2 regions of the Pseudonocardia phyllosphaerae genome follow, and region 2 is predicted to be linked to the other one. Evidence: riboswitches for the same ligand, from Rfam matches in the RefSeq annotation. Region 2 holds a riboswitch; the other holds the start of a gene.
What was found. Region 2 has a riboswitch for fluoride ahead of ACLE50_RS05805 (DUF3040 domain-containing protein). Riboswitches for the same ligand answer to the same signal wherever they lie in the genome.

Region 1 (14,330 bases), on a different contig from region 2:
GCGCTGACGGCCGTAGCCGGGGAGCAGGCCGTCGAGCCCGGGGTAGGCCACGGTCGTCGCCTCGGCGACGGTGCGCGGGTCGAGCAGCGTCGGGGCCTGCAGCTCGGCGGCGAACACGGCGAGGTCGTTCGCGGTGGAGACCGCACCGGAGCCGGCCGGGCCCTCGAGCCGGGTGCCGGGCAGCCCGAGCGGCTCGGCGACGGCCTGGTGCAGGTAGTCGGCGAACCCGATCCCGGTGGCCTCGGCGACGGTGTCGGCGAGCACCGCGAACCCGGTGTTGGAGTAGATGCGGCGCTCGCCGGGGGCGGCCTTGACCTCGTCGGTGTCGAACGCCAGCCCGGAGGTGTGCGCGATCAGGTGCCGCACGGTCGACCCGGGCGGCCCGGCCGGGTCGTCCCAGTCCAGCGCGCCCTCCTCGACGGCGACGAGCACGGCGTAGGCCGACAGCAACTTGGTCACCGAGGCGAGCCCGAACTCCCGGCCGGTGTCGCCGGCGTGGGCGAGGACGGCGCCGTCGGCGGAGACGACCGAGGCGGCGACGTGGTCGACCGGCCAGTCGAGGACGCGGCGGACGGCCGGGGCGAGCCCGGTCATCGGGTGGCGGGGGATCGGCGGTCCATCCGCCCATCCTCGCAGCGGCTGCCCGGGCCGGGACGCGGGAGCCCCCAGGCCCCGGACCCGGGAGTATCAGCCCCGGACCCGGGAGTATCAGCCCCGGACCCGGGAGTCTCAGCCCCGGACCCGGGAGTCTCAGCCCTGGATCCGGGAGTCGCCGCGCCCGGCCCACTCCTTCTCGCGCAGCTCGAACTTCTGCACCTTGCCCGTGGAGGTCTTCGGCAGCTCGGCGACGATCTCCACCAGCTTCGGTGCCTTGTAGCGGGCGATGCGCGACTTCACGTGCTCGATCAGCTCGTCCGGCTCGGCGCTGCGGCCGTCCTTGAGCACGGCGAAGGCCTTGCAGACCTCGCCCCACTTGTCGTCCGGGATCCCGACGACGGCCGCCTCCAGCACCGCGTCGTGCGACACCAGCGCCTGCTCGACCTCGACGGTGGAGATGTTCTCCCCGCCGGAGATGACGACGTCCTTGGCCCGGTCGCGCAGCTCGACGTAGCCGTCCGGATGGACGACGCCGAGGTCGCCGGAGTGGAACCAGCCGCCACGGAACGCCTCGGCGGTCTTCTCGTCGTCGAGGTGGTAGCCCTTCATGACGTTGTTGCCGCGCATGACGATCTCGCCCATCGTCGTGCCGTCGGCGGGCACGTCGGCCATCTGCTCGTCGACCACCCGGACCCGGTCCGCGCAGATCATCCCGACGCCCTGGCGGGACTGCAGCCGGGCGCGCTCCTCGGCGTCGAGGTCGTCCCAGGCGTGCTGGTACTGGTTCACCGAGTACGGGCCGTAGGTCTCGGTGAGGCCGTAGACGTGCACGATCCGGAAGCCCATCCGCTCCATCTGCAGGATCGTGGTCGGCGACGGCGGCGCCCCGGCCGTGGTGATCACCAGCGGGCGGTCGAGCTCGACCGCCTCCGGCGCGTTCATGATCGTCGTGACGACGGTCGGCGCCCCGTTGAGGTGGGTGACGCCGTGCTCGGAGATCAGCGCCCAGATGACGTCGCCGCGGACCTCGCGCAGGCAGACGTGCGTGCCTCCGATCGCGGTGACCGCCCACGGGGTGCACCAGCCGTTGCAGTGGAACATCGGCAGCGTCCACAGGTAGACGCTGTCCGGGGTGTGCGTGGAGTGCACGATCTCGCCGAAGGAGTTCAGGTACGCGCCCCGGTGGTGGTACTCGACGCCCTTGGGGCTGCCGGTCGTCCCGGACGTGTAGTTGATCGAGATGGTGGCGCGCTCGTCGTCGACGGCCCACGGCAGCGGCTCGTCGGAGCCGAGGGCGAGCAGGTCGGCGTAGCTCGTGCCGGAGCCGACGCCGTCGCCCGGCGCGGCCGGGTCGGTGACCGTCACGATCTCGCGCACCGTGCGCAGCTCGCCGGCGACCGGGCGGACGGTGTCGTACAACGCGTTGTCGACGACCAGCACCGTCGCGGCGGAGTGGTCGAGGATGTAGCGGACCTCCTCGGTGGACAGCCGCGTGTTGATCGCGACCAGGACCGCCCCGGCCAGCGGCACCGCGAAGTGCGCGACGAGCATCTCCGGGACGTTGGGCAGCAGGTAGGCCACCCGGTCCCCGGGCTCCACACCGGACGCGCGCAGCGCGTGCGCCACCCGGGTCGCCTCGGCGGCGAACTCGGCGTAGGTGTGCCTGCGGTCGCCGTGGACGATCGCCGTCTTGTCGCCGAACACGCCCGCGGACCGGCCCAGGAAGGCGAGCGGTGTCAGCGGGGTGGTCCAGACGTCATCGGTTCCGGTCACGGTCGGCTCCTTCGCAGGCGGTGCACGGCCGAGCGATCCTCGCCGCCGATCACCGGCGGGGCAACCGCGGTCAGCGGGAGGCGCCGGTCCAGGTGGGGAGCGGCAGCGGGTTCGGCGCGGAACCCGTCGCGGCCGGGGAGGCGCTGCCGGGCGGGGTGGGGAGGACCGTGGTCGTGACCGGGGTCAGCTTCGGCGTGGTGAGGCCGGTCGTCAGGTTCGGGAACTCCGGCGACGGCAGCCGTCGCGAGGGGACCGTGTCCTGGCCGAGCACCGCGGCGGCGGCCAGCGCGGCGGCGATCGCCAGCGGGGCGACCAGTGCGACCAGGCGCGTGCGCGAGCGGTCCATCGTGTACCTCCACCTCGGTCGACGACCGTGTGGAGCGCGGGGAGCGGAACGGTCGTCGTCAGTGGATCGCCGCCGCCGTCCCGGGCGTTACCCGGCCGCTCCCGGGCGGTCAAGCGCACACGGCGCGGACCACCCGGGAGACGGGCGGGTTGTCACCGACCGGAGTAACCGTCCGGAGCAGTTGCGCCTCGAAAGGGCTCCGTCCGGGCGATGCCTGTCACTCCTTGCGCAGGACCGGGCGGAGGGTGTCGAGCACGGACGCGTCGTCGATGGTGGAGGGGACGGGCTCGTCGGCGCCGTCGGCGATCCCGCGCATCGTCTTGCGGAGGATCTTGCCGGAGCGCGTCTTCGGCAGGGCCGGGACGACGGCGACGTCCTTGAGCGAGGCGACGGCGCCGATCTGCTCGCGGACCAGCTGCACCAGCTCGCCGCGCAGTTTCTCCTCGTAGCCCTCGGCATCGCCGTCGACACCGGACTTGAGCACGACGAACCCGCGCGGGACCTGGCCCTTCATGGTGTCCGCGACGCCGATCACCGCGCACTCGGCGACGTCCGGGTGCGAGGCGAGGACCTCCTCCATCCCGCCGGTGGACAGCCGGTGCCCGGCCACGTTGATCACGTCGTCGGTGCGGCCCATGACGAAGACGTAGCCGTCGGAGTCGAGGTGGCCGCCGTCGCCGGTGAGGTAGTAGCCGTCGAACGCCTTCATGTAGGAGTTCACGTACCGGTCCTCGTCGTTCCACAGCGTGGGGAACGCGCCGGGCGGCAGTGGCAGCTTCGCGACGATCGCGCCGTCGGTGCCCGGCTCGGCGGGCGCGCCGGTCTCGTCGAGGATCTGCACGTCCCAGCCGGGCATCGGCCGGGTGGGCGAACCGGGCTTGATCTCCAGCAGCTCGATACCTGCCGGGTTCGCCGCGATCGCCCAGCCGGTCTCGGTCTGCCACCAGTGGTCGATCACCGGGATGCCCAGCAGGTCCGCGGCCCACCGGTAGGTCTCCGGGTCCAGGCGCTCGCCGGCGAGGAACAGGTACTGCAGAGACGACACGTCGTACTGCTTCAGGAACTCCCCGTCCGGGTCCTCCTTCTTGATCGCCCGGAACGCCGTCGGCGCGGTGAACAGCGACTTCACCCGGTTCTCCTGCACCACCCGCCAGAACTGCCCGGCGTCCGGGGTGCCGACCGGCTTGCCCTCGTAGAGCACGGTCGTCGCCCCGGCCAGCAGCGGCGCGTAGACGATGTAGGAGTGCCCGACGACCCAACCCACGTCGGACGCGGTGAAGATCGTCTCGCCGGGGCCGACGTCGTAGATGTTGGGCATCGACCAGGCCAGCGCGGTCGCGTAGCCGCCGGAGTCGCGCACCACGCCCTTGGGCTTGCCGGTGGTGCCCGAGGTGTAGAGCACGTAGAGCGGGTCGGTGGACTTCACCGCGACCGGATCGGCCGGCGTCGCGGCCGCCGTGAGCTCGGCCCAGTCGTGGTCGATCGCGCCCAGCTCGGCCGTGGCCTGCTCGCGCTGCAGGATCACCGTCGCCGACGGCGTGCTCGACGACAGCTCGATCGCCTTGTCCAGCAACGGCTTGTACTCGATGACCCGGGTGCCCTCGATCCCGCAGGACGCCGAGACCACGACCTTCGGCTCGGCGTCGTCGATCCGGACCGCCAGCTCCTTGGCCGCGAACCCGCCGAAGACGACCGAGTGGATCGCGCCGAGGCGGGCGCAGGCCAGCATCGCGACCGCCGCCTCGGGGATCATCGGCATGTAGATCACGACGCGATCGCCGTACTCCACGCCCAGGTCACGCAGTACACCGGCGAAGGCGGCGACCTCGTCGCGCAGCTCGGCATAGCTGTAGGTGCGACGGGTGCCGGTGACCGGCGAGTCGTAGACCAGTGCGGTGCGGTCGCCGTTGCCGGCGTCGACGTGGCGGTCCAGGGCGTTGTACGCGACGTTCAGCTCGCCGTCGGGGAACCACTTGTAGAACGGCGGGTTCGCGTCGTCGAGCGCGGTGGTGGGCGGGGTGTACCAGTCGAGCGCCTCGCTCGCCTGCAGCCAGAAACCCTCCCGGTCCTCGACGCTCGACCGGAAGATCTCCTCGTAGCTCGTCACCGGGAACGGCCCTCCTTCGCGCCGGGACGACTCGTTCGGCCGTCCGTGTGTGGGGGACGAGACTAGAAGGCGGGACCGACGTTCCGCAGTGCCTCGCGACTGCCTCGCGACGCGTCCGCGGCCACGCGACGACGCGGATCCCCAGGTTGTTCCGGGCATCCGGGTGGTGCGCGGGCGCATTCGGTGATCGGCGTGCGGGCCCCGGGTCACCCGGGAAGGGGCATGCACCTGCCCCGCACGATGGGTAACGTCTCGGTCACAGCAACAACACGTGCTGGTACCGGCGACCCCGGCACCGCGGCGGGTCGTCCGACGGCCAACGGGGAGGCGTCATGACCATCGGGGCGAAGCGCGGCATCGACGAGGAGGCGGGGTCGATTCCGGCCCCTCGCAACGCCACGGACGCGTTCCGCGTGTCCGACGAGCAGGTCCGGAAGGCCCGGCTGGTCGTCGCCGAGAACGCCGAGAGCTCCGACGATCTGCGCGAGCTGCTCGACATGCTCGGGCTCGTCTCGTCGAACCCGGAGCAGCCCCCGCCCGTCGCCCGATGAGGTGCCCGTGGGGTTCGTACGGGCTCTGAGCAGCCCGTACGCCCGGAAGTGGGGGGTGGCTGCGCGGTGCTCCCACCGGGTGTCGTATGGTTTCCCCACTCCCAACGGACAGCCGTTGAGGGAAGGTCGGGCCCTCGGGCCGGTCCCAGCCCCCATCGTCTAGCGGCCTAGGACTCCGCCCTTTCAAGGCGGCAGCGCGGGTTCGAATCCCGTTGGGGGTACCGCGGAGAGCATCCCCTAGGATGGTCTGCGCGAGAGCAAGGCCCAGTGGCGCAGTTGGTTAGCGCGTCGCCCTGTCACGGCGAAGGTCGCGGGTTCGAGTCCCGTCTGGGTCGCTCCACTCTCCGGATGTCTCCGGAGGCCGGGGCCAGGTAGCTCAGTTGGTACGAGCGTCCGCCTGAAAAGCGGAAGGTCGGCGGTTCGACCCCGCCCCTGGCCACCTCTCCTCGCAACTCACACGGCGTCGCCCTCGGGCGGCGCCGTTTCTGCGTTTCACACCAATCCGCGTACCAACACCCATCCCACGGCCGCGGCCAGCACCCCGACGACCACACTCGCCACCAGGTACGCGACCGCGGTCCCGGTGACCCGCCGCTCGGTCAGCGACACCAGCTCGTAGGAGAAGGTGCTGTAGGTCGTCAGCGCACCGCAGAACCCGGTGCCCAGCAGCGCCGCGAGCCCCGCGGGCAACACCGCCGTCGCCGCGGTCAGCCCGCCGAGGAGCAGCGAGCCGGCCACGTTGACCGCGAACGTCCCGACGGGGAACGCGGTGCCGAGCCGGCGCTTCGCCGCCGCGTCGGCCAGGTAGCGGACCGGCGCTCCGACCGCCGCACCCACACCGACCAGCAGGATCGTCCACGCGTTCACGCCGTACCTCCCCGCACCGGGCGACCGCCGAGCAGCCGGGCCACGATCACCCCGGCCGCGCACGCCAGGATCGCGACGACCGGTGTGACCAGGGCGTGCGCGAGCGCCGCACCCCAGCGGCCGGCGTCGGTGAGCTGCACGGTATCGACCGCCCAGGTGGAGAAGGTGGTGTAGCCGCCGAGCACGCCGACGCCGAGCAGCGGGCGCAGGCTCCAGTGCGGTTTCCGCAGCTCACCGAGGGTCGTGTAGAGCAGTCCGATCAGCAGGCAGCCGGTGACGTTGATCCAGAACGTGGTCCACGGCCAGTCGCCGTGCGCGGCCGGGAACGCCACACCCAGCAGGTAGCGGGCCTCCGCCCCCAGCACACCGCCGACGGCGACCGCACCCACGGTCGCGGCGGTTCCCGGAGGGCCGGATCGGGATCGAGCGGACATGCGCAGCACCTACCCACGGACGTCGAATCGTCGGGCAGGAGCCATCAGCACCGTCGCGGTGCGGTTGTCGGCGAGCTCCATCGCCATCGGTGATCACCATAACCCGGCCGGGTCCCGCGATCGGTGCGGTGCGGCGTCCGCCACGGAACCCCGTGATCGATGCAGCCGTTGGACCGGTATGAGCTCGATCCCGCGCCGCGCCGTGCTCCCGGGCCTGCTCGGGGCCGGTGCCGCCGCCGCGCTCCTGCCCGACCTGCTGCGCGTCGACCACCGGTTCCCACTCGTCGACGTCACGGCCTGGCGCCCGCACGCGAGCGTCGCCGCGCTCGCCGGCGCTGTGGCGCTGGCCCCGTTCCGGGCGGCGCGGCCGTCCGCCGTCGCGCTCGGGATGGCCGGTGCGGCCGGTGCCGCGGCGACGTTCGGGGTGCGCCGGGCGGGGGCGGTGGCCGGGACCGCGGGCCGGAGCCTGGGGGACCGGCACGGACCCGAGGCCGACGCCGACGGCCCGGAGATCACGATCCTCGGCGCGAACGTGCTGCTCGGGCGGGCCGACACAGGGGCGCTGGCCGCGCTCGTCGCCGCCGAGCAGCCGGACCTGGTGGTGTTGCCCGAGGCCGGCGTCGACTTCCGCGACAAGATCCTGCCGCTGCTCGACGGGCTCGGTTACCGCGGCTGGTCCTCGATCCGGCCCGGCGCCCGCGACGGCGGCGGGGTCGTCCTCCTGGCCTCGCCGCGGGCCGGTGACGTGCAGGTGCACGCCGAACGGGGGATGCGGATCCCGCACCTGGTCGCGACCGGCGGGATCCTCGGACGGCGCTCGCTGTACGCCGTGCACACCACCGCGCCGATGGGCCGGGCGCGGGCCCGGGCCTGGGCGCGGGACCTGCGGCTGATCGCCGGGTGGACGCGCTCGCGGTGCGCACCGATCGTCGTCGGGGACCTGAACGCCACCCTCGACCACCGCCTGATGCGGGAGGCGCTCGGTGGCTGCACCGGCGTCGTGACCCGCGCGGACGCGACCTATCCGGCGTCGCTGCCTCGCTGGGCCGGGATCCGGATCGATCACGTCCTGGTGCCGCGCGGTGCGGTGACCAGGCACTACGCCGTGCACGACGTGCCGGAAACCGACCACCGTGCCGTCTGCGCGACGGTCGTGCTGCCCGGTCAGGAGCCGTAGAGCTCCGCGGAGCGACTCTCCTGTGCGAGCCGGCGCAGCGCGCCGAGCATCGTGTCGCCGATGACCGTGCCGAGCAGCGCCACCTCGGCAGCCCGCTCGCGGCCACCGGCACGTTCGACGGCGGCGAGGTCACCCGCCGCGGCCCGCTCGGCGGCGTCGGCCCAGGCCCGCACGAGCGTGCCCTCGGGATCGAGGCCGAGTTCCCGCATCCTGACCAGTACCTCGGCCGCGGTCGCCCGGGCGGGTGCGCCCGGATGGACGTGCCAGCCGCGTTCGGCGATCAGCGCGTCGAGCTCCGCGGCCCCGTCGATCTCGGGGACCTCGGCGTCACAGTCCATACGGCCGCCGGAGACCGGGTAGACCGCCGCTCCGAGCACCTCGTGCAGCCCGACATCGGGATCGTCGATGGCGTCGAGGACCTCCTTGATCACCGCGACCGGCATCGAGCCGACCTCGACCAGCGCGCGGATCAGCTGCAGCCGGCGGACGTGGGTCTCGTCGTAGCGGGCCTGGTTCGGCGACGTCGTCTCCCCGCGTGGCAGCAGCCCCTCGCGCAGGTAGTACTTGATCGTGGCCACCGGGACGCCGGAGACGCGGGAGAGCTCGGAGACGCGCACACGGAGAGCCTAGCTATCCGCTCGGCCGGTCATCCGCTGTGCCGAGCCACGGATCTCGTCGACGATCCCGTACCGCAGCATGTCCTGCGCCGACAGCCAGCGCTCGCGGGCGTCGCCGGGCAGCGGGGCGCCGCAGTAGCGATTGGTCAGCTCCTCGATCTCGGTCCGCCGCGTCGTCAGGTGCTCGGCACGCACGCGCACGTCACCGGGATGTGAGCCGGAGACCGGGCCGTCGCCCGTCGGCAGCGCCATCGCGTGCGGCAGCGCCGTCCGCCTCCCGGGCGTGCCCGCCGCGACCAGGAACGGCACCGGTCCGGCGAGTGATCCCGCCGCGACGGTCGCGACGTCCGGGCCGAGCGTGCGCATCGTGTCGTGCACGGTCATCGCGGCCACCGGCGAGCCGCCGGGGGACAGGATCTGCAGCGTGACCGGGCGGTGCGGATCCTCGGCGGCGAGCAGCAGCAGGCGCGAGCAGGTCTCGGCGGCGACGTCGTCGTCGAGCTCGCGGGCGAGCAGCACGATCCGCCGGCCGAGCAGCTGGTCGGCGAGCGATCCCGGGTCGAACGCGGGTACGGGCATCGGTGGCTCCGCTCCTGGAGAGGCAGGTACGTCGCCGACGCTAGGCCTCCGAGTCGGTCGTGAGCTGCGATTACGCCGGTGGCGGAGCGGGTTCGCCCTCGGTGGACCGAAGGAACTCTGCCAACCTCTCGGCGGCGTAGTCGGGTTCGGCGCGCCGGCAGGCGACGGCCTCCCAGGCCAGGAGTGCGGAGCGGACGGTCCGATCTTCCGGCTCCCAGTCGTCGAGATCGAGGACAGCGCGATCGACCCGGGACTCGTCCCAGTCGAGGAAGCCGGGCCTCCCTGCGAGGACACGCACGTTCGCTGGGCCGGGATCGCCGTGCACGACCGCCACTGGACCGTGCAGGGCCGACCACGCAGCACGGAATCGTCCGACGATGTCCGCCGACAGGCCGGACAGATCGACGTCACCGCCGCGGACCGCCCCGGATGCCAGCTCGACCGTGCCGACGAAGCCGGGCCGCTGCGCACGATTCGCCGTGTAGCGATGCAGCCGTCGGAGCTCCGCGGCGACGGCTGCGTGATCACCGGGACCCGGCGGATCGCCGTCCAACCACGTGCGGACGACTATCGTCCCGGCACGCTTGGCGCCGTCGGCTGTCGGGACGGTGACGGGCACCCGGAAACCCGCGTCGTTCAGCTCCGCAGTCAGGGCGAGCTCCCAGTCCAGGGCCTCCGGCGTCCGGCCGCTGCGATGCACGACCAGCCGCCGAGTGCCGTCGCAGGCCTCCCACACTGCGCTCCGGTGGCCGCCTCGGAGCGGCCCCGTGATCCGGAGACCCGGCCAGGCCGAGAGGTCCGGCTCCCGGCTCACGCCGCCTTCGGCTCCCACAGCTCCGGCGCGTCGGCGAGCTTCAGCGGCAGCCCGAACAGCGCGAACAGGTCGGTGTTGAGGAAGATGCTCAGCCCGGTGACCGCACCGTCCTCGATCCGCAGCGCCGTGACTCCCCAGGCCTCGAACTCGCCGTCGGGGCCGGTCGGCTTCCACTGGGCGTAGCCGACGGTGCCGTTGATCTCGATCGGTGCGACGCGCGACCCCCGGCAGCTCTGCCCCGGCCCGGTGTCCATCCACGCGATGACGTCCTCGCGGCCGCGGAACCACAGTTCCAGCGGGGGCATGTTCTGCTCGACGTCCTCGTGGAGCAGCTCGGTCAGCGCGGCCATGTCGAACGCCTCGAACGCGGCCATGTAGCGCATCAGCAGCGCGGTGTGCGCCTCGTCCATCGTCGGCGCGGTCTGCGGCGCGGCCTCGGAGACGCCCTGTTCCTGCAGCGTCGCGCGCGCCCGCTGCAGGGCACTGTTCACCGAGGCCACCGACGTGCCGAGCAGCTCGGCGACCTCGGCGGCCTTCCAGCACAGCACCTCGCGCAGGATCAGTACGGCGCGCTGACGGGCGGGCAGGTGCTGCAGCGCCGCGACGAACGCGAGCCGGATCGTCTCCTTCGCGACCGCCTTGTCCGCGGGGTCGCCGGCCGGGGTCGCGATCCGCGCGTCGGGCATCGGCTCGAGCCACTCGGCGTCGGGCAGCGGTTCGCGCAGCGACTCCGCGACGGGCGCGCCGGGACCGCCGACGTCCATCGGGACGGCGCGGCGCTTGCGCCCGTTGAGCGCGTCGATGCAGACGTTGGTGGCGATCCGGTACAGCCACGACCGCAGCGAGGACCGGCCGTCGAACTTCGCGACGCCCTTCCACGCGCGGATCATGGTGTCCTGCACCGCGTCCTCCGCCTCGAACGCGGAGCCGAGCATCCGGTAGCAGTACCCGGTCAGCTCGCGGCGGTGGTCCTCGATCTGCAGGTCGAGCGGTCGGTCGTCGTCGAGGCCGGAGCCGGTGCGGGCCGGTGCGCTCATGGGTCCCCCTCGGGGCTGCGGCGACGGCGCCGCGAGCCCGGGACGCTGCGGGTCGGACGGTCCGGCCCGGTGTCTGCGTGAGTGTGCCCTGGACCACCGACAGTTCGGGAGCCCCTGTCCGCCGAGCGGCGCCGGCACGACGACGGCGGGTGGGTCGGTTCCCCCGTTCGGACCTGCCGTTCGCGGCCGCTCCGGCAAGGACGTGGGATGCTCGGAGGCAGGCGCCCCGCACGGCCACCCGGGACGCCACGGCCACGCGACGGGGCGGAGGACGGCGGCCGGAAGGCACGGACCGGATGTCGGCGACGGCCGAGAACGACACGGGAACCCGCAGCGGCGGACCCGGGGGACGGCGTGCCGGGCGACGGCCCGCGACCTCCCGCTCCGAGCTGGAACACATCGCGCTGGAGATGTTCAGCGAGCAGGGCTTCGAGCAGACCACCGTCGACGACATCGCGCACGCCGCCGGGATCGGGCGGCGGACCTTCTTCCGCTACTACGCCTCGAAGAACGACGTCGCCTGGGGAGCCTTCGACGACCAGCTCACCTCGATGCGCGCGGTGCTCGACGCGCAGCCGCGGGACGTCCCGCTGATCGAGGGGATCCGGCGTGCGGTGCTGGAGTTCAACCGGGTCGAGCCCGCGGAGCAGCCGTGGCACCGGCGACGGCTGCGGCTGATCCTGCAGACGCCTGCGCTGCAAGCACATTCGACGTTGCGCTACGCCGCCTGGCGGCAGGTCGTCGCCGACCACGTGGCCGAACGGCGGGGTGAGCCGGCGTCGGAGCTGGTGCCGCAGACCGTCGGGCACGCCTGCCTGGGCGTGTGCCTGGCCGCGTACGAACGGTGGCTCGCCGACGACTCGGCCCAGCTGCCGGACCTGCTGGACCGGGTGTTCCGGTCCCTGGAGGACGGCTGGGGCTCGCCGGCCTGACCGGTCGCGGGCGGCGACGTCGGAGACGCTCACCGGTTCCGCGAACGCGCACGTGATCAGGTGAGCGGCCGCCGGAACGGGTGAGCGTTCTGCGGTGGTGAGCCGTGCACGCGGGGGTGACGTGCCGGAGCGGCGCCCCGCGCGTTGCGGGACGCCGCTGCGGACGTCGTGCCGACGGGCGTCAGCGGGTGGTGCCGAACAGCCGCTCCCAGAGGCTCGGCTTCATGTAGTGCTTCGGAGCTGCCTTCTTCTCCGCCTTCTCCGACTTCTTCGGCGCGGCCGTCTCGGCCGGAGTGGTGGAACCGGCCGGCGTGGTCGCCTGCTCCTGACCGGCGGGCGTGGCGGGCGCCGCCGGTGCGGTGGGGCTCGCCGGAGCAGCCGGCGTCGCGGGTGCGGCCGGAGCGGTGGGGGTGGCCGGCTTCGGCGCAGCGGGCGCAGTGGGCGCAGTGGGAGCAGTGGGAGCCGGTGCAGCCGGCGCTGCCGGTGCGGCCGGAGCGGGGGCGGCGGGAGCCGGGGCAGGGGCAGCAGGGGCCCCCTGCGCCGGAGCAGCCGGAGCAGCCGGAGCAGCCGGAGCAGCCGGAGCGGCTGGAGCGGCCGGAGCCGGTGCGGCGGGGGCGGCGGGAGCGGGCGCCGGGGCCGGTGCGGCAGCCTTCGGCTGCGCCGGAGTGACGGCCGGGGCCGGTGCGGCCGGGTCGGCCGGACCGGCGGGGTGTGCCGGGTGGGCCGGTGTGGCCGGGGCAGCGGGCGCGGCGGGGCCTGCCGGGTGGCCGGGGGAGACCGGAGTGGTCTGAGCAGGCGTGGACTCCTGCGCCGGAGCCGCCTGCGGAGCAGCAGCCGGGGCCGCAGGTGCTGCGGGGGCCGCGGGGGCGGTCGGAGCCTTCGGCGCAGCAGGCGCAGCAGGCGCAGCAGGCGCAGCAGGCGCAGCGGGCGCAGCGGGCGCAGCAGGCGCAGCGGGCGCAGCGGGCGCAGCAGGCGCGGCAGGCGCGGCAGGCGCGGCAGGCGCGGGAGCCGGTGCGGCCGGAGCCTTCGGCGCTGCAGGAGTCGCAGGAGACGGTGCAGCCGGTGCCTTGGGCGCGGCCGGCGCGGCGGGGGCGGGCCCAGCCGGCGCCGCAGGTGCGGCCGGCGCAGCCGGAGCAGTAGGAGCAGCCGGAACCGGAGCAGGCGCCGGCTTCCCCGGAGCCTGAGCCGACGGAGCAGCCGGAGCGGCCGGCGCCGACGGAGCAGCCGGCTCGTCGGTCGCGGCGCCCTTCGCCGGCGCGAGGTCGGCGCTCGAGGCGCCACCCCCGAGCAGGCTGTCGAAGAGCCGGTCGAGCGGACCGCCGGACGGGTCGGTGGGGGAATCCAGAGCGGTCGGCGTCCGCACGGGTTCGGCCGCGCCGGCCACGCCGGCGCCGCAGACACCGAGGGTGCCGATCATGAGGGTCAGGGCGAAGGACGTGGTGACTCGGGATCGCACGATCTCTCCAGTTCAGCGGGGCGGGAGCCGGTGTGGCTGACGGCGGAGAGCTTGCGGTGACCTGCGGTGACGCACCAGTTACCCGATCGTGGCTGCGGCGATCACTGGCGTCACACCGGTCACGCACCGCGGATCACGAGACGTGTCACCACCCCGACGGATGACCTCGGACGGGTGGCCGGACGGGCCGGCGGGGGAGGTGCGGCCCGCTCGCCACTCGCCGGAGGGACGACGGCGGCGTCGGCGCTCACCCGTAGGCGTAGAGCTGGGGTCGTCGTCACCCGTCGGTGGAGCCGGTGACCGGATGTGGATCGAATCGGCCGTCGTTGTCACGACCCGTGGTCGAGCTGCGACGCCTGTTGCATCCGGGACGGCCGGGGCGGAGGTGGTCACCGAGCGTCGCAGCCCCTGCGGGCGCTGGGACGGTCACGGAGCGCGTGATAGCGTCCGCGCCGGTTGCAGTCGTTCTTCCCCGATCGCCGTGAAGCGTCCGTGTGAAGTTGTGACGGTGGGCTTCGTCGGCGCTCTCGAGCGCGAATCGGCGCTGCCCGCGCGACCTCCGGCCCTCGCCGTGAGGGCCGGGACCGCATGATTGAGAAGGACTGAGCTATGCCGCAGGGCACCGTCAAGTGGTTCAACGCCGAGAAGGGCTTCGGCTTCATCGCCACCGACGACCAGGGACCGGACGTCTTCGTCCACTACTCCGCCATCGAGGCCAACGGCTTCCGCACGCTGGAGGAGAACCAGCGCGTCGACTTCGAGAGCAGCCAGGGCAAGAAGGGTCCGCAGGCCGACTCGGTCCGCGTCATCTGATCTTCCGCGGGGCATGACCCCGCGAGCTGTGCGTCCGGCGCCGGCATCCCTCGTGGATGCCGGCGCCGTTCGTCTTTCCGGGCAGACCGGCACCACCGCGACCGGCCCGCGCCGGCGCCGCCCAGGGATCCCGGATCCGGCCCGGTGAACGGCACGACGACCGGTGACGCGTGGGCACACGGGAGGTTGCCACCGCCCGCCGGAGCCTCCCGGCCTCTCGCCCGCCGGTC
Region 2 (14,330 bases):
CGCGCTGCTGTGGCGGGAGCTGCTCGTGGAAGCTCAGCCCGCCGTGGTCGGTCGGGGTGTAGAACCAGCGTCGCCGCTCGGCGTCGGTACCGGCGTCACCGGACGGGGCGTGCCCGGTCGCCGTCTCGCGCTGCCCGGGGTCGAGGGTGTCCAGCCACACCCGCGCCGCCCCGGCCATCGCCGCAGCCGTGTCCCGGGTTCCCGCCTCGTCGATCACGGGGCCGACCCTGCCACCTCCGGCGGGGCTCAGCCGCGTTCGCGGTACCCGGCTGCCAGCTGCGCGAACGCGTCCGGGTCCACCAGCGACGTCGTGTCCCCCGGCTCGCGGCCGGACGTCACGTCCAGCAGCAGCCGTCGCATGATCTTGCCGGAGCGGGTCTTCGGCAGCTCCGCCACCAGGACGACCTCGCGCGGGCGCGCGACCGGCCCCAGCTCCCGTGCGACGTGCCCGCGCAGCTCCTCGGCCAGTGACACGCCGGCCGGTGACGCGGTGCCGCCCTCGGTGACGGTCACGAACGCGACGACGGCCTGCCCGGTCGTCGCGTCCGGTGCCCCGACGACCCCGGCCTCGGCCACCCGCGGGTGGCTGACCAGTGCGGACTCCAGCTCGATCGAGCCGAGGCGGTGCCCGGACACGTTCATGACGTCGTCGATGCGGCCCTGCAGGGTGACGTAGCCGTCGGTGTCGATCACCGCGCCGTCACCTGCCTTGTACCAGCGCTGCTGCGCGTAGTCGGCGAAGTAGGAGTCGTAGTAGCGCTGCGGGTCGCCCCACACGGTGCGGGCCATCGCCGGCCAGGGCCGATCGATGACCAGGATGCCGCCCTCGCAGGGGGCGCAGGTGGTGCCGTCGCGCTCGACGACACGCACCGAGAGCCCCGGCAGCGGCAGGGTCGCCGACCCGGGCTTCAGCGGGGTCACCCCGGGCAGCGGCGCGCAGATCGCGGCGCCGGTCTCGGACTGCCACCAGGTATCGACGATCGGGCAGCGCCCGCCGCCGATGACCCGGTGGAACCAGCGCCAGGCCTCCGGGTTGATCGCCTCGCCGACGCTGCCGAGCAGCCGCAGCGACGACAGGTCGTAGCGGCCGGGGACCTGCTCGCCCCACTTCATGTACGTCCGGACCAGGGTGGGTGCGGTGTAGTACACGGTCACGCCGTAGCGCTGGATGATCTCGAAGTGCCGGCCCGGCTCCGGGGTGTCCGGGGTCCCCTCGTAGATCACCTGCGTGACGCCGTTGGACAGCGGGCCGTAGACCTCGTAGGTGTGCGCGGTGACCCAGGCGAGGTCGGCGGTGCACCAGTAGACGTCGTCGGGCTTGTGGTCGAAGCACGCCCACGACGTCCAGGACGTCTGGGTGAGGTAGCCGCCCATGGTGTGCAGCAGCCCCTTCGGCTTCCCGGTGGTACCCGAGGTGTAGACGAGCATCAGCGGGGTCTCGGCCGGGAAGAACTCGGCCTCGTGGACGTCCGGCTCGCCGTCGACGACGTCGTGCCACCAGACGTCGCGGCCCTCGGTCCAGCCGACGTCCGAGCCGGTGCGGCGGACGACGAGCACGTGCTCCAGGGAATCGACGCCCTCGGCGGCGGCGTCGGCGTCGGCCTTGACCGGGACGGCCTTGCCGCGCCGGTACTGGCCGTCGGTGGTGACGAGCAGCTTCGCCCGGCCGTCGGTGAGCCGGAACCGCAGCGCGGACGCGGAGAACCCGCCGAAGACCAGCGAGTGGATCGCGCCGATCCGCGCGCACGCCAGCATCACCACGACCGTCTCGACCAGCACCGGCAGGTAGACGACCACGACGTCGCCCTTGCCCACGCCCAGCTCGGTCAGCGCGTGGGCGCAGCGGGCGACCTCGGCCTGCAGGTCGGCGTAGGTGACGGTGCGCCGATCACCGGGCTCGCCCTCCCAGTGCAGCGCGACCCGGTCGCCGTTGCCGGCCTCGACGTGCCGGTCGACGCAGTTTCGGGCGACGTTGAGCGTGCCGTCGGCGAACCAGGTGACCTCGGGCCAGGCCTGGCCGTCGTAGCCCTGCTCGGGCGCGCGGTCCCACTCCAGGCGGCGGGCCTGCGCCCACCAGAACGCCTCGGGGTCGGCGGCCGCCTCGGCGTAGGCACTCCCGGAGACGTTGGCGTGTGCGGCGAGGCCTGCGGGCGGATCGAACATCACGCTCCCGATCCTCACCCGGGTGCACCGCCGGGGCCCACGTGAGTGCTCCCACAGCCGCCGTCCCGCAGCGGACGGCACCGTTCAGTCGGTCGCGTCCCGCACCAGCAACGCGACCTGCACCCGGTTGTCCAGGTCCAGCTCGCGCAGCAGCCGGGAGACGTAGGACTTCACGGTCGCGACCGACATGTGCAGCTCGGCGGCGATGTCGGCGTTCGAGCCACCGCGGGCGACGGCGTCGGCGACGTCCCGCTCGCGGGCGGCGAGGCGGTCCAGGCGCACCTGCGCGGCCCGACGCCGGTCGACCGGTCCCGCGCCGCCGGCGACCATCCCGATCAGCCGCCGGGTGATCGACGGCGAGAGCACGGCGTCGCCGTCGGCCGCGGCACGTACGGCGTCGACGATCCGGTCCGGGGCGGCGTCCTTCAGCAGGAACCCGCTCGCCCCGGCCCGCAGCGCGCGTACGACGTGCTCGTCGGCGTCGAAGGTGGTCAGGACGACCACGGCCGGGGCGCGCCCGGCGGCGGCGAGGCGTTCGGTCGCGGCGACGCCGTCGACCCGGCGCATCCGCAGGTCCATCAGGACGACGTCCGGCCGGGTCGCGCGGACGGCGGCGGGCACCTCGTCGCCGTCACCGGCGTCGCCGACGACGACGATCCGCCGCGCGGCATCGCTCCCGGCCCCGTCTCCGGTGCGGGCCTCGGCGCCGTCCCCCGTGCCGTGTCCGGTGCCGGGGAACCGGTGCCCGTCGAGCATGACGCGCAGTCCACTGCGGACCAGCGGGTCGTCGTCGACGAGCAGCAGGCGGACATCGTCGCCGGGCCCGGCGGGCTCGGGGTCGGGGTCGGGGCCGGGGTCGGTCACGGAATGTCCTTCCAGGGGAGCACGGCGGCCAGCCGGTAGCCACCGGGCAGCGGGCCGTGGGTGAGGGTGCCGCCGGTCAGGGTCTCGACGCGCTCGCGCAGCCCCACCAGGCCGCTGCCGGCCCCGGCCGGCGCGGGCGGACGGTCGTCGCTGCGCCCGGAGACCACGGTGACGGTGAGATCGCGGCCGCGGCGCCCCTCCAGCGTGACGTCGACCGGGGCGCCGGGCGCGTGCCGGGCCGCGTTGGTCAGCCCCTCGCGCACCACCCGGTACGCGACGGCGGCGAGCGCCTCGGGCGGCCGGGTCACGTGCAGCAGCTCGGTGCTGCGCAGCCGCACCTCGGCGCCCGCGGTGCGGGCGTCGGCGACCAGGGCCTCGACGCCGGTGAGGTCCTCCCCCGGCGGGTCGAGCCGTTCGGGCCCCTCGCCGGGCTCGCGCAGCACCTGCACGACGGTCCGCAGGTCCTCCATCGCCCGGTGGGTGGTGTCGCGCAACACCGTCGCGCTCTCCCGGACCGTCGCCGCGGACAGGTCCGAGCGCAGCGCCAGCGCCCCGGCGTGCACCGCGAGCAGCGACAACCGGTGCCCGAGCAGGTCGTGCATCTCCTCGGCGATCCGGCGGCGCTCGGCCGCGCGCACCCGGTCGGCGTGCTCGGCCCGCTCGCGTTCGGCCCGGGCGACGCGCCCGCGCAGCTGGGCGAGCAGCGCCCTGCGGGAGCCGATGAGCAGCCCCGCCGCGACCGACGCCAGCTCCAGCGCCCACGCCGACAGGATCGTCACCCAGATCCGGGAGTCCCATGCCGTGCCCGGGATCAGCGTGTACAGGGTGCCGCCCATCGTGAGCAGGGTGATCGCGACGGTCTCGACCGGCCGCCGCCGGGTGCCGACGACGAACACCCCGACCAGCGGCAGGTACGCCGCGATCTCGCTGACCGCCGCGACGACGACGGCGATCACCGCGAACTCCCACGGCAGCCGGTGGCGCCACGGGATCGTCGCGAGCGCGGCGACGCCGAGGGCGAACCGCAGCAGGTCGGTCGCGGTCGCGAGTGCCCAGCCACCGGTGAGGAACCAACCGGCGAGCCCGACGACGGCCACCAGGACCCCGGACATGACCAGCTCGCGCGACCGCACGCGCCGACCCTAGGCCCCCGGGTTGGCGAGAGGATGTCCACCGTTCGTCGTGACAGCCCATGACCTCGGCGACAGTCCCCGAAAGACGGAGTATCCGAACGGAAAGTAATCGGGTGACACGATAGTAGTGACTGAATTGATTCCGGTGAATCCGTCGCCCTAGTGTCCGGCGCAGTCGATGCGGGCTCCCCGGTCACGAGCATCGACAGGTCGGTACGGCCACGAGGCCGTTCCCCACTCGACAGGAGACACACTGTGCTGAAGAAGGCAGGAATCGTCGTGGCGGCGTCGGCCGCGTCGCTGCTGGCCGTGAGCCCGCTCGCGTTCGCGCACGGCGACAAGGGCGAGCACGGCCCGGGCAACAGCGAGACCTCGGTCGGCAACATCGACAAGTCGGCCAAGGGCCTCGTCGCCGGCCTGAACGGCAACAACGTCAACGTGCCGATCCAGGCCTGCAACAACACCGTCCCGGTCAACGTCCTGGGCGTCCAGGTCCCGGTTCAGGACGCGGCCGCCGGCAACGGCGTCACCGGTGCCCTGGGCATCCTGGGCAAGGGCGAGGCCAAGTCCGGCGACTCGACCACCGACGCCTCGCGCAACTGCGGCCAGAAGTCCGGCGCGGGCGACAAGAACGGCTGAGCTCGGTCTCCCCGAGTCTCCTGACGGCCTGAGGCGCAACGACGCGCGCTGATCGTCGTACGACGGCCCCGGCACCCCGCGTGGGTTCCGGGGCCGTCGCGCGTCCGGAACCGGCTCGGTTCCGGTGCCGGCAGCTCACGTAGCCGGTGCGCACACGTAGTCGGCCAGGTGCCGGCCGGTCAGGGTCGAGGCGTCCGCGACGAGCTCGGCGGGCGTCCCTTCGAACACGACGCGGCCGCCGTCGTGCCCGGCGCCCGGACCGAGGTCGATGATCCGGTCCGCGTGCGCCATGACCGCCTGGTGGTGCTCGATCACGATCACCGACCGGCCATTGTCGACGAGCCGGTCCAGCAGCGCGAGCAGCTGCTCGACATCGGCGAGGTGCAGGCCGGTCGTCGGCTCGTCGAGCACGTAGATCCCGCCCTTCTCCCCCATCTGCACGGCCAGCTTGAGCCGCTGCCGCTCGCCCCCGGACAGCGTCGTGAGCGGCTGGCCGAGCTTGACGTAGCCGAGGCCGACGTCGATGAGGCGCTGCAGGATCCGGTGGGCGGCCGGGACACGGGCGTCGCCGTCGGCGAAGAACCGCTCCGCCTCCGCGACGGACATGGCGAGCACCTCGCCGATGTCACGGGAGTCGGCGGGACCGCCGAGCCGGTACTGCAGCACGTCGGCGTCGAACCGGCGGCCCTCGCAGACCTCGCAGGTCGTCGCGACCCCGGCCATCATCGCCAGGTCGGTGTAGACGACACCGGCGCCGTTGCAGTTGGGGCAGGCCCCCTCGGAGTTCGCGCTGAACAGCGCGGGCTTCACGCCGTTGGCCTTCGCGAACGCCTTGCGGATCGGCTCCAGCAGCCCCGAGTAGGTCGCCGGGTTGCTGCGCCGCGACCCCTTGATCGCGCCCTGGTCGACGACGACCACGCCGTCACGCCCGGCGACCGAGCCCTGGATCAGCGAGCTCTTCCCCGACCCCGCCACCCCGGTGACGACGGTGAGCACACCGAGCGGGATGTCGACGTCGACGTCGCGCAGGTTGTGGCTGTCCGCGCCCCGGACCTCCAGGTAACCGCTCGGCTCGCGGACCCCGGTCTTGAGGCGTGCCCGGTCGTCGAGGTGCTTGCCGGTGAGCGTGCCGCTGCGCCGCAGCCCGTCGACGGTGCCCTGGAAGACGACCTCGCCGCCGTCGGAGCCCGCTCCCGGGCCGAGGTCGACGACGTGGTCGCCGATCACGATCGTCTCCGGCTTGTGCTCGACGACGAGCACGGTGTTCCCCTTGTCCCGCAGGCGCAGCAGCAGGTCGTTCATCCGCTCGATGTCGTGCGGGTGCAGCCCGATGGTGGGCTCGTCGAACACGTAGGTGACGTCGGTCAGCGCCGACCCGAGGTGCCGGATCATCTTGGTGCGCTGCGCCTCGCCGCCGGAGAGCGTCCCGGCCGGCCGGTCGAGCGAGAGGTAGCCGAGCCCGATCTCGACGAACGAGTCGAGGGTGTCGCGCAGCGAGGTCAGCAGCGGCAGGAGGGCCGGTTCGTCGATCTCGCGCACCCACTCGGCGAGGTCGGAGATCTGCATCGCCGAGGCCTCCGCGATGTCGATCCCCCGGATCTTCGACGAGCGCGCGAGCTCGGACAGCCGGGTGCCGTCGCAGTCCGGGCAGACCCCGAACACGATCGCCCGGTCGACGAACGCCCGGATGTGCGGCTGCATCGCCTCCCGGTCCTTGGCCAGGAACGACTTCTCGATCCGCGGGATCAGGCCCTCGAAGGTGACGTTGATGCCGTCGACCTTGATCCGGGTGGCCTCCTTGTACAGCAGCGCGTCGAGCTGCGGCTTGGTGAAGTCCTTGATCGGCTTGTCGCCGGGAAAGAAGCCGCTGTTGGAGAAGATCCGCCCGTACCAGCCGTCGACGGAGTAGTTCGGGATGGTGAGCGCACCGTCCTGGATGGACTTGGTGTCGTCGTAGAGGGCGGTGAGGTCGAAGTCCGAGACGGTGCCCTTGCCCTCGCAGCGCGGGCAGGCGCCACCGACGACCTCGAACGACCGGCGTTCCTTCACCTGGCGGCCGCCCTTGGTCACCGTGACCGCGCCGGAGCCGCTGATCGTGGCGACATTGAACGAGAACGCCTTCGCCGAGCCGACGTGCGGCGTCCCGAGCCTGCTGAACAGGATCCGCAGCAGCGCGCCGACGTCGGTGGCGGTGCCGACGGTGGAGCGGACGTCGCCGCCCATCCGCTCCTGGTCGACGATGATCGCGGTGGTGAGCCCGTCGAGCAGGTCGACGTCCGGGCGGGCCTGGGTCGGCATGAACCCCTGGACGAACCGGCTGTACGTCTCGTTGATCATCCGCTGGGACTCGGCGGCGATCGTGGCGAACACCAGCGAGCTCTTGCCCGAGCCGGAGACCCCGGTGAACACGGTCAGCCGGCGCTTGGGCAGCGCGACGTCGACGTCGCGCAGGTTGTTCTCCCGGGCCCCGTGCACCCGGATGAGGTCGTGGCCGTCCGCGGGGTGCGTGCTCATGCATAGAAGTTCGTGGCGGCGCCCCGGGACGTTTCGCCGGTCCAGGAACTCCCCCGGTCAGTCCAGGAACTCCCCCAGCGCCGCCGCGACCTCACCGGGCCGCTCGAGGAACACCATGTGCCCGGCGTCGAGCGGGACGACCCGCAGGTCGTCGCCGAGCCTCGCCCGGCAGGCGGCCAGCCACTCCCCGGAGACGTAGTCGGCCCGCCCGGCCGGGACGACCAGCGTCGGGGTCCCGCGCGGCGGGACGACAGCAACGCGCGCCATCTGCGACCAGGCCGCGACGACCGAGGCACGGCTGTAGCGCCACCGCCACGCGTCGCCACGCCATTCCAGGTGGGTGTCGAGCTCGTCGTCGAGAATCTCCGAGGGCACGTCCGGCCAGTCCCCCGCCTTGGCATCGCGGGCCTGCTCGCGGGTCGGCCACGACTCGTCGTCGCAGGTGTTCTCGGCGAACTCCAGCATCAGCTCCGGGTCGAGGCCGATCGCCGGGTCGAGCAGCGCGAGCCGGCGCACCCGGCCGGGCGCCGAGCGGGACAGGTGGGTTGCGATCGCCCCGCCGAACGAGTGCCCGACGACGTCGGCGCGGGCGATGCCCAGCTCGTCGAGCACCCCGACGGCGTCGGTGACGTGCTGCTCCAGGGTCCACGGCGGCGTCCACGGCGAGTCGCCGTGCCCGCGGACGTCGACGCCGATCCAGCGGCGGTGCGGCAGCGCCTCGACCAGCGGCCGCCACCGCAGGCCGTGACCGGTGACGCCGTGGATCGCCAGGATCGGCCGGCCGGCGGGGTCACCGGCGAGGTGGAAGTGCAGGGGCACGGCCGGATCGTCGCACCCTTCGTGCCGCGGCGGGTGTGCCGGTGCTCACCAGCAGCCGGTCACCGGCCGGTCGTCACCACCGGGCTGCTCACCACCGTGCGGCTCACGACCGGAGCGGCACCGGTGGCAGTTGCAGGTCCCGGGTGGCGTCCCGGATCTCCGGCCAGGGTGCCTTCCGGTCCTCCAGCAGCCAGATCGTGGGCACCTCCCCGACGAGCCCGCCGTAGGTCCCGAGCGGGGTGTCGGCGTAGGTGCCGCCGACGAGCCGGGCGGAGCCGAACCACGGCCGCACCCGGTCCGGCTCCCCGACGAGCAGCATCGCGTCGCGGTCCTCGGGCGGTTCCGGGAACCAGCCGTAGGCCCGGTTCGGGCCGAATGCCGGCGGGAGCCCGAGCCCGGGCGGGGCGGCGTCGAGGTAGGCGCCGTAGACGTAGGGATCGGCGGCGAGCACGGTGCGGTCACGCTGCTCGGCGGGCAGCGCCCGGTAGGCGTCGGCGGTGGCGCTCACCAGCATCTCCTCGAACTGGGGTTCGGCAAGATACACCGAGCTCAGCGCGCCGACGCAGGCCAGCAGCCCGCTCACGACGACGACCGGCCAGGCCCGCCGCCGCGGACGCCCGGCCTCCCGCCGGTGCTGCAGCCCGACCGCACCGATCGCGGCGAGGACCGGGTACAGCGCCAGCGGGTAGTAGTGCCGCCCGCCGGACAGCACCATCGCCAGGTACAGCAGCACGCAGGCCGCGCCGACGAACCGCACGTCGCGCAGCCGCGGGTCCCGCACGAGCGCGACCAGCCCGCACACCGCCAGGCCCAGCAGCAGCGGCCCGGTGACGGCGAGCCCGTGGGCCGCACTGACGAGGACGCTGCCGTAGATCTCGTCGTTCTCCTCGGCGACCACCGGGGTCATCGCGAGCTGCGGCCACCCGTGCGTGGCCTGCCACAGCAGCGTCGGTGCCGCGATCAGCAGCGCGAGCACCGCACCGGCCCACAGCGGCGGGCGCCGCAGCAGCTTCCGCGGCCCGAGCACCGCAACCGCGCCGAGCAGCACGGCGCCGAGCAGCAGCGCGAAGAGCCGGGTCTGGGCGGCGACTCCGAGGACCGCACCCGCGGCGACGAGCGCCCGGCCGTCGTCGCGCCGGATCCCGCGCAGGAGCAGCCAGAACACCGCCGTCCACAGTGCGGGCTCGAGGGTGTACGGCGTCAGCCAGTGCCCGAACTGGGCTGCGGCGATGCCGGTGCCCTGCCCCAGCGCGGCCAGGGTCTGTGACCGCTCGTCCCCGCCCAGCTCGCGGGCGGTCAGCGCGGTCAGCACGACCGCAGCGGCGGTCGCGAGCACCGCCGGGACCGCGAGCACGATCTGCGAGCCGGGCGCGACGGTGTCCGCGATCCGGGCCAGCAACGGGGTCAGCGGCGGCTGGTCGACCGCGCCGAAGTCCAGGTGGTACCGCCCGATCGCCAGCATCAGGGCCTCGTCGGGCCAGGCCCGGCGCACCGCAGCCAGCACCAGGTGCACGACGGCGACGACCACCGCCACCGTTCCGACCGCCCCCGTCGCGAATCCCGGCCGTTCGCCGCCCCGCGCGGCCGCCGTTCGCGGCATGATCGGAGTCACTGCTTCTCGCACGCTGTCATGTCGTCCCCCCGCCCGGCAGGATATGGGCGGAATGTCGCGCCCCGCATCGGGTTCCGTCCGATCGAAGAGGAATCGTCACCGTGTCCTGGAGCACCCGAGAGATCGCCGAACTCGCCGGCACCAGCCTGCGCACCGTGCGGCACTACCACGACATCGGGCTGCTCCCCGAGCCCGAGCGACGGGCCAACGGTTACAAGCAGTACGTCGTCGCGCACCTGGTCCGGCTGCTGAAGATCAAACGGATGACCGACCTCGGGTTCTCGCTGCCGCAGATCGCCGAGACCATCGACGACGACGAGCAGTCCACCGAGGCCGTACGCGCGCTGGACGACGAGCTGGCCGCCACGATCGACCGGCTGCAGCGGGTCCGCGCCGAGCTCGCCACCATCCTCGACGGCTCGGCCCGCACCGACCTGCCCGCCGAGTTCACCCCCGCCGACGAGAGCACCCTCACCGAGGCCGACCGCTCGTTCGTCCTGGTCATGAGCCGGGTGCTCGGCCCGCAACAGCTGCAGGCGTACTCGGAGATGGTGCGCAACCCGCAGGACGACCTGCTCAGCACGGAGTTCGACGCGATCCCCGCCGACGCCGACGAGGCCACCCGCGACGAGATCGCCGCCCGCATGGCTCCGCACCTGCGGGAGCTGTTCCGCACCTACCCGCAGATCCGCGAGGCCGACACCGGCGGCCCGCACGACAAGCGGTTCGCCCAGCGCACCGTCGCGGCCGCACTGCAGGAGCTGTACAACCCGGCACAGATCGACGTCATCCGGCGGGCCGACGAACTGGCGCGGCAGGATCCCGACGACTGAGTGGCTGCCTGACCGAGTGGCTGCCTGACCGAGTGGCTGCCTGACCGAGTGGCTGTCTGGCTGAGTGGCCGGCTGACCGAGTGGCCGGCTGACCGGCAGCCCGAGTGGACCGGTCAGCCGGACCGGACCGGCCGCTCGAACAGGTTCCCGCCGAGATAGGCCTTCCAGTCCTCGGCCTTCAACCCGTGGTCACCGGAGCGCAGGTGGTAGCTCATCGCCGCACCGCGGAACGGGGTGTCGAGGGCGGGCTTCCAGCCCGTCGTCGCCAAGCCGGTGTCGCCGAGGCCGTAGAGCGCGTACACCGGTGCCGCGGCGCGGTAGGACAGGAACTCGCCCTGCGGGTCGGCGTTGTGGTCGTCGGCGGCGCTGCCGATCACGAGCCGGCGCGGCGCGGCGAGCGCGAGCAGCTCGTGCTGGTCGACGGGCAGCTCGTCGACCCGGTCGCCGTAGTCCTGGTAGGTCTGCGGGAACCAGTGCGGGAACGATGAGTTGATCTTCGAGTTGGTCTCCGCGCCGACGCCGCCGTCACCGCGCCGGGCCGGTTTCGTGCCGGTCGAGCCGGCGTTGTTGGCGATCACCGCGGCGAACCGGGTGTCCTGCGCGCCCGCCCAGAGCGCAGCCTTCGCCCCGCGCGAGTGCCCGATGACGGCGACCTTCCCCGGGTCGAGGTCGCGGTCGGTCTGCAGGTAGTCCATGGCGCGGCTCGCGCCCCACGCCCAGGCGCTGATCGTGCGCCCGGCGTCGGCGGGCAGGTCCCGGCCCTTCGGGTGGAACAGGTCGATCGCCTTCGAGCGGTAGGTCTCGGCGTCGTCCGGTGCGACGGCCTTGGCGTCGAGTACGGCGAGCGCGTACCCGGCGCGGGTCACCGTCGAGATCGGCGCGAACTCCGAGGACTCGTCCGGGGAGTCGCCCGCGGAGCCGCGGTGGTCGATGAGCAGGAACGTGCCGCGCGGCGCCGTGTTCTTCGGGGCGTTCTTCGGGGCATTCTTCGGGGCGGACATGGCCTTCGGGATGAACACGGTGAGCGGGATCGAGCCGCTGCCCTGCGGCCCGGTGATGCCGATGCGCACCTTCTTGCGGGTGACACCGTCCTCGGGGGTGGCACCGTCCTCGGGGGTGGCACCGTCCTTGCCGGTGGCACCGTCCTTGCGAGTGGCACCGCCGACGTCGGTGGTGTCGACGTCGAAGGTCTCCTTCTGCGGGCGCGGCAGGCTCTGGCCGAAGACGTGCTCGCGGAAGTCGTCGAGCAGCTCGCCGCGGCGGGTGCGCTCCCACTCCGCGGTACTGCGGACCGGGCGGCCGTTCTTCATCCGCAGCGGGTCCGGGTACGCGACGCCACCGATGTCCACGATGCCGCCGCCGTCGTCGTCGGGAGTGCTCGCAGCGGCGCGCTGCACGGGTGTGACGGCCTGCGGACCGACCGAGCCGCCGATCGTGGCTCCGTCGGTGTCTCCGGCTCGGGCTCCGGTAGCGGTTCCGATACCGGCCACGACGCCCGTCAGCACGGCGACCGCGACTGCACGACGGCACGCCTGCAGCCCGGCGGAACGGCGTCGTGATGCGGTGCCCATGTGACAGGAGAGTACCGAGCGCACAGTGATACCGAAGTGCACGAAGTGGTGGATGTGACGCACGAAGGACTGACGGTCGAGAGCGTTCCCGGCACTCGGTGAGCGCCGGATCCGGGTGTAGCATCGACGGCGAAAGGTGATGGGGCTCACCTCAACCGCCCGTCCCGGGCTGATGGCTCCTGCGGCTGACCGATGCCCAGGAGACGCCATGCTGTTCCACGAACGTCGTGAGCTCGCCGTACTGAGCCGCCGGCTCGAACGCGAGGATCCTGCGCTGGCCCGGCTGCTCACCCATCACCCCGGCGCCGCGTCGATGATCGCGACGGCCCTCGGGCGCGCGATGGCGGTCGCAGGACCGGTCGTGCTGACGGTCGGCGTGCTCGGCGACGCGCACGTGGTCTCCGCCGTCGGGGTCCTGCTACTGGGGCTGTGCTGGCTGCCGCAGCTGCTGGCGTACGGATCGGGGCGGCGTGGGTAGCCTGATGGCCGTGTCGGACAGGCGGTGCGGACGGCGGCTGGTGCTGCTGGTCCTGCCCGTGCTGTTCGGGTTGCTGGGCATGCACGCGCTGGTGGCGCCGGGCTCGACGGGACCTGCTTCGGCGGCGCTCCACGCAACCCACGCCGATCATTCGTCCGCACACACGGCACCCACCGTCGTCGGAGAGCAGGCCGACGATCACTCCGGCCGTTCCGCAGGCCACCCCGGTGGCCACGACGGCCACGACGCCGCCGGGCACGCGCTGCATCTCTGCATGGCCGTCCTGGGCGGTGCCGGGATCGCGTTGCTGCCGCTCCTGGCGCTGCTCGCCGTCGTCGTACCGCCCGTGCCGCCGCTGCCGATCCGACGCGGCGGCCGGGGCGAGCCCGCGGAACGACCACCACCAGTCCCGCGGCGGCTCGCGCAACTCTGCGTCCTGCGGACGTGATCGGCCCCCGGTGCGGCAGAGCACCGGCGCAGGCCATCACCCGTTCCGAACGACGGAGCCACACCTGATGAAGATCTCGAACACGGCGGCCGCCGCCGTGGCACTGACCGCTGCCCTCGTCCTGACCGGCTGCGGGGGCGGCGACGCGCCCGCCCCACCTGCGGCCTCGGCGTCCCAGCACACCGACGCCGACGTCGCCTTCACCCAGGGCATGATCCCGCACCACCAGCAGGCCGTGGAGATGGCGAAGCTCGCCGACGGCCGCGCCGGCGACGACGTCCGACGTCTCGCCTCGCAGATCGACGACGCGCAGGGCCCGGAGATCGCGCAGATGCAGCACCTGCTGAAGGACTGGGGCGCACCGGACTCCGGCGGGATGCCCGGAATGGACCACGGCTCGATGGACCACGACTCGATGGATCACGAGAGCTCGGATCACGCGGGCACGGATCACGCGGCCATGGACCACGGGGGCGCGGACCACGGTTCCGGTGGCCACGACGGCATGATGACCGCGGACCAGATGCGCGGCCTCGAGCAGGCCCGCGGCCCGGCGTTCGACCGGCAGTTCCTCACGATGATGATCGGCCACCACGAGGGTGCGGTCCGCATGTCGCAGACCGAGCTCGCCGACGGCACCAGCCCGGACGCGAAGGCCCTCGCCCAGAAGATCGTGGACGCGCAGAACCGCGAGATCGGCGAGATGAAGCGGATGCTCGGGTAGGGCCTCGGCCCGGGTGGCCGCCGGGCATCAGCTGACGTCGGCGCAGCGGAAGTCGGCGACGGCGACCAGCGACCTGGTGCGCGACAGCAGCCGGCTTCGGAAACGGTCGACTGACGCCGTCGTCGCACGCCCTCTGGCCCCGGCGGTCACGACGGGTCCTCCTCGAGTCCGGAGAAGTTCGCGACCCGCACGGTGCGGCGGGGTGCGCCCTCGCGGCAGGCCTGCTCGACGCGGTCGAAGTCGAAGACCCGGTAGGTCGGGGCAGGTTCGGGTGGGGTGATCTCGTCGAACGGGATCACCTTCCGCAGTTCCGGCTCGGCCCCGGGCTCGGTCCCGGGCTCTGCTTCGGGCTCGGGTTGAAGTTCGGTCCGTAGTTCAAGTTCGGGCTCGGGTTCAAGGGCGCGCTCGGTCCCAGGGGCGGGCTCGGGGACTTGTGGTGGGCCGGTATCGCCCGGTGGCCTCGGCGCGGGGACGGTGATCGGGGCCTGGTTGAGGTTGGGTCGCCGTCGCGGTTGCTGTCGTGGGTCGATCC

Region 1: it holds a riboswitch for fluoride, as region 2 does, so the genes downstream of both, crcB (fluoride efflux transporter CrcB) here and ACLE50_RS05805 (DUF3040 domain-containing protein) in region 2, are expected to answer to the same signal.

The regions. Positions count from the first base shown of each region.
Region 1 covers NZ_JBKGXS010000008.1:250,204-264,533, reverse strand. Annotated here, with positions in the region: gene ACLE50_RS17885 (serine hydrolase domain-containing protein) at 1-594, opposite strand, end outside; gene ACLE50_RS17880 (long-chain-fatty-acid--CoA ligase) at 751-2,370, opposite strand; gene ACLE50_RS17875 (hypothetical protein) at 2,441-2,716, opposite strand; gene ACLE50_RS17870 (propionyl-CoA synthetase) at 2,934-4,823, opposite strand; gene ACLE50_RS17865 (hypothetical protein) at 5,156-5,374, shown strand; tRNA gene ACLE50_RS17860 (tRNA-Glu) at 5,523-5,595, shown strand; tRNA gene ACLE50_RS17855 (tRNA-Asp) at 5,636-5,709, shown strand; tRNA gene ACLE50_RS17850 (tRNA-Phe) at 5,740-5,813, shown strand; gene crcB (fluoride efflux transporter CrcB) at 5,867-6,241, opposite strand; gene crcB (fluoride efflux transporter CrcB) at 6,238-6,675, opposite strand; fluoride riboswitch at 6,704-6,769, opposite strand; gene ACLE50_RS17835 (endonuclease/exonuclease/phosphatase family protein) at 6,854-7,852, shown strand; gene ACLE50_RS17830 (MerR family transcriptional regulator) at 7,840-8,469, opposite strand; gene ACLE50_RS17825 (ATP-dependent Clp protease proteolytic subunit) at 8,479-9,048, opposite strand; gene ACLE50_RS17820 (aminoglycoside phosphotransferase/kinase family protein) at 9,119-9,667, opposite strand; gene ACLE50_RS17815 (sigma-70 family RNA polymerase sigma factor) at 9,859-10,899, opposite strand; gene mftR (mycofactocin system transcriptional regulator) at 11,196-11,831, shown strand; gene ACLE50_RS17805 (cold-shock protein) at 13,897-14,100, shown strand.
Region 2 covers NZ_JBKGXS010000002.1:104,926-119,255, forward strand. Annotated here, with positions in the region: gene ACLE50_RS05755 (DUF3500 domain-containing protein) at 1-217, opposite strand, end outside; gene acs (acetate--CoA ligase) at 247-2,163, opposite strand; gene ACLE50_RS05765 (response regulator) at 2,248-3,027, opposite strand; gene ACLE50_RS05770 (sensor histidine kinase) at 3,024-4,160, opposite strand; gene ACLE50_RS05775 (hypothetical protein) at 4,416-4,799, shown strand; gene ACLE50_RS05780 (ATP-binding cassette domain-containing protein) at 4,935-7,313, opposite strand; gene ACLE50_RS05785 (alpha/beta fold hydrolase) at 7,371-8,132, opposite strand; gene ACLE50_RS05790 (glycosyltransferase family 39 protein) at 8,236-9,666, opposite strand; gene ACLE50_RS05795 (MerR family transcriptional regulator) at 9,846-10,577, shown strand; gene ACLE50_RS05800 (dienelactone hydrolase family protein) at 10,691-12,148, opposite strand; fluoride riboswitch at 12,275-12,337, shown strand; gene ACLE50_RS05805 (DUF3040 domain-containing protein) at 12,357-12,626, shown strand; gene ACLE50_RS05810 (DUF6153 family protein) at 12,637-13,074, shown strand; gene ACLE50_RS05815 (DUF305 domain-containing protein) at 13,142-13,798, shown strand; gene ACLE50_RS05820 (DUF222 domain-containing protein) at 13,945-14,330, opposite strand, start outside.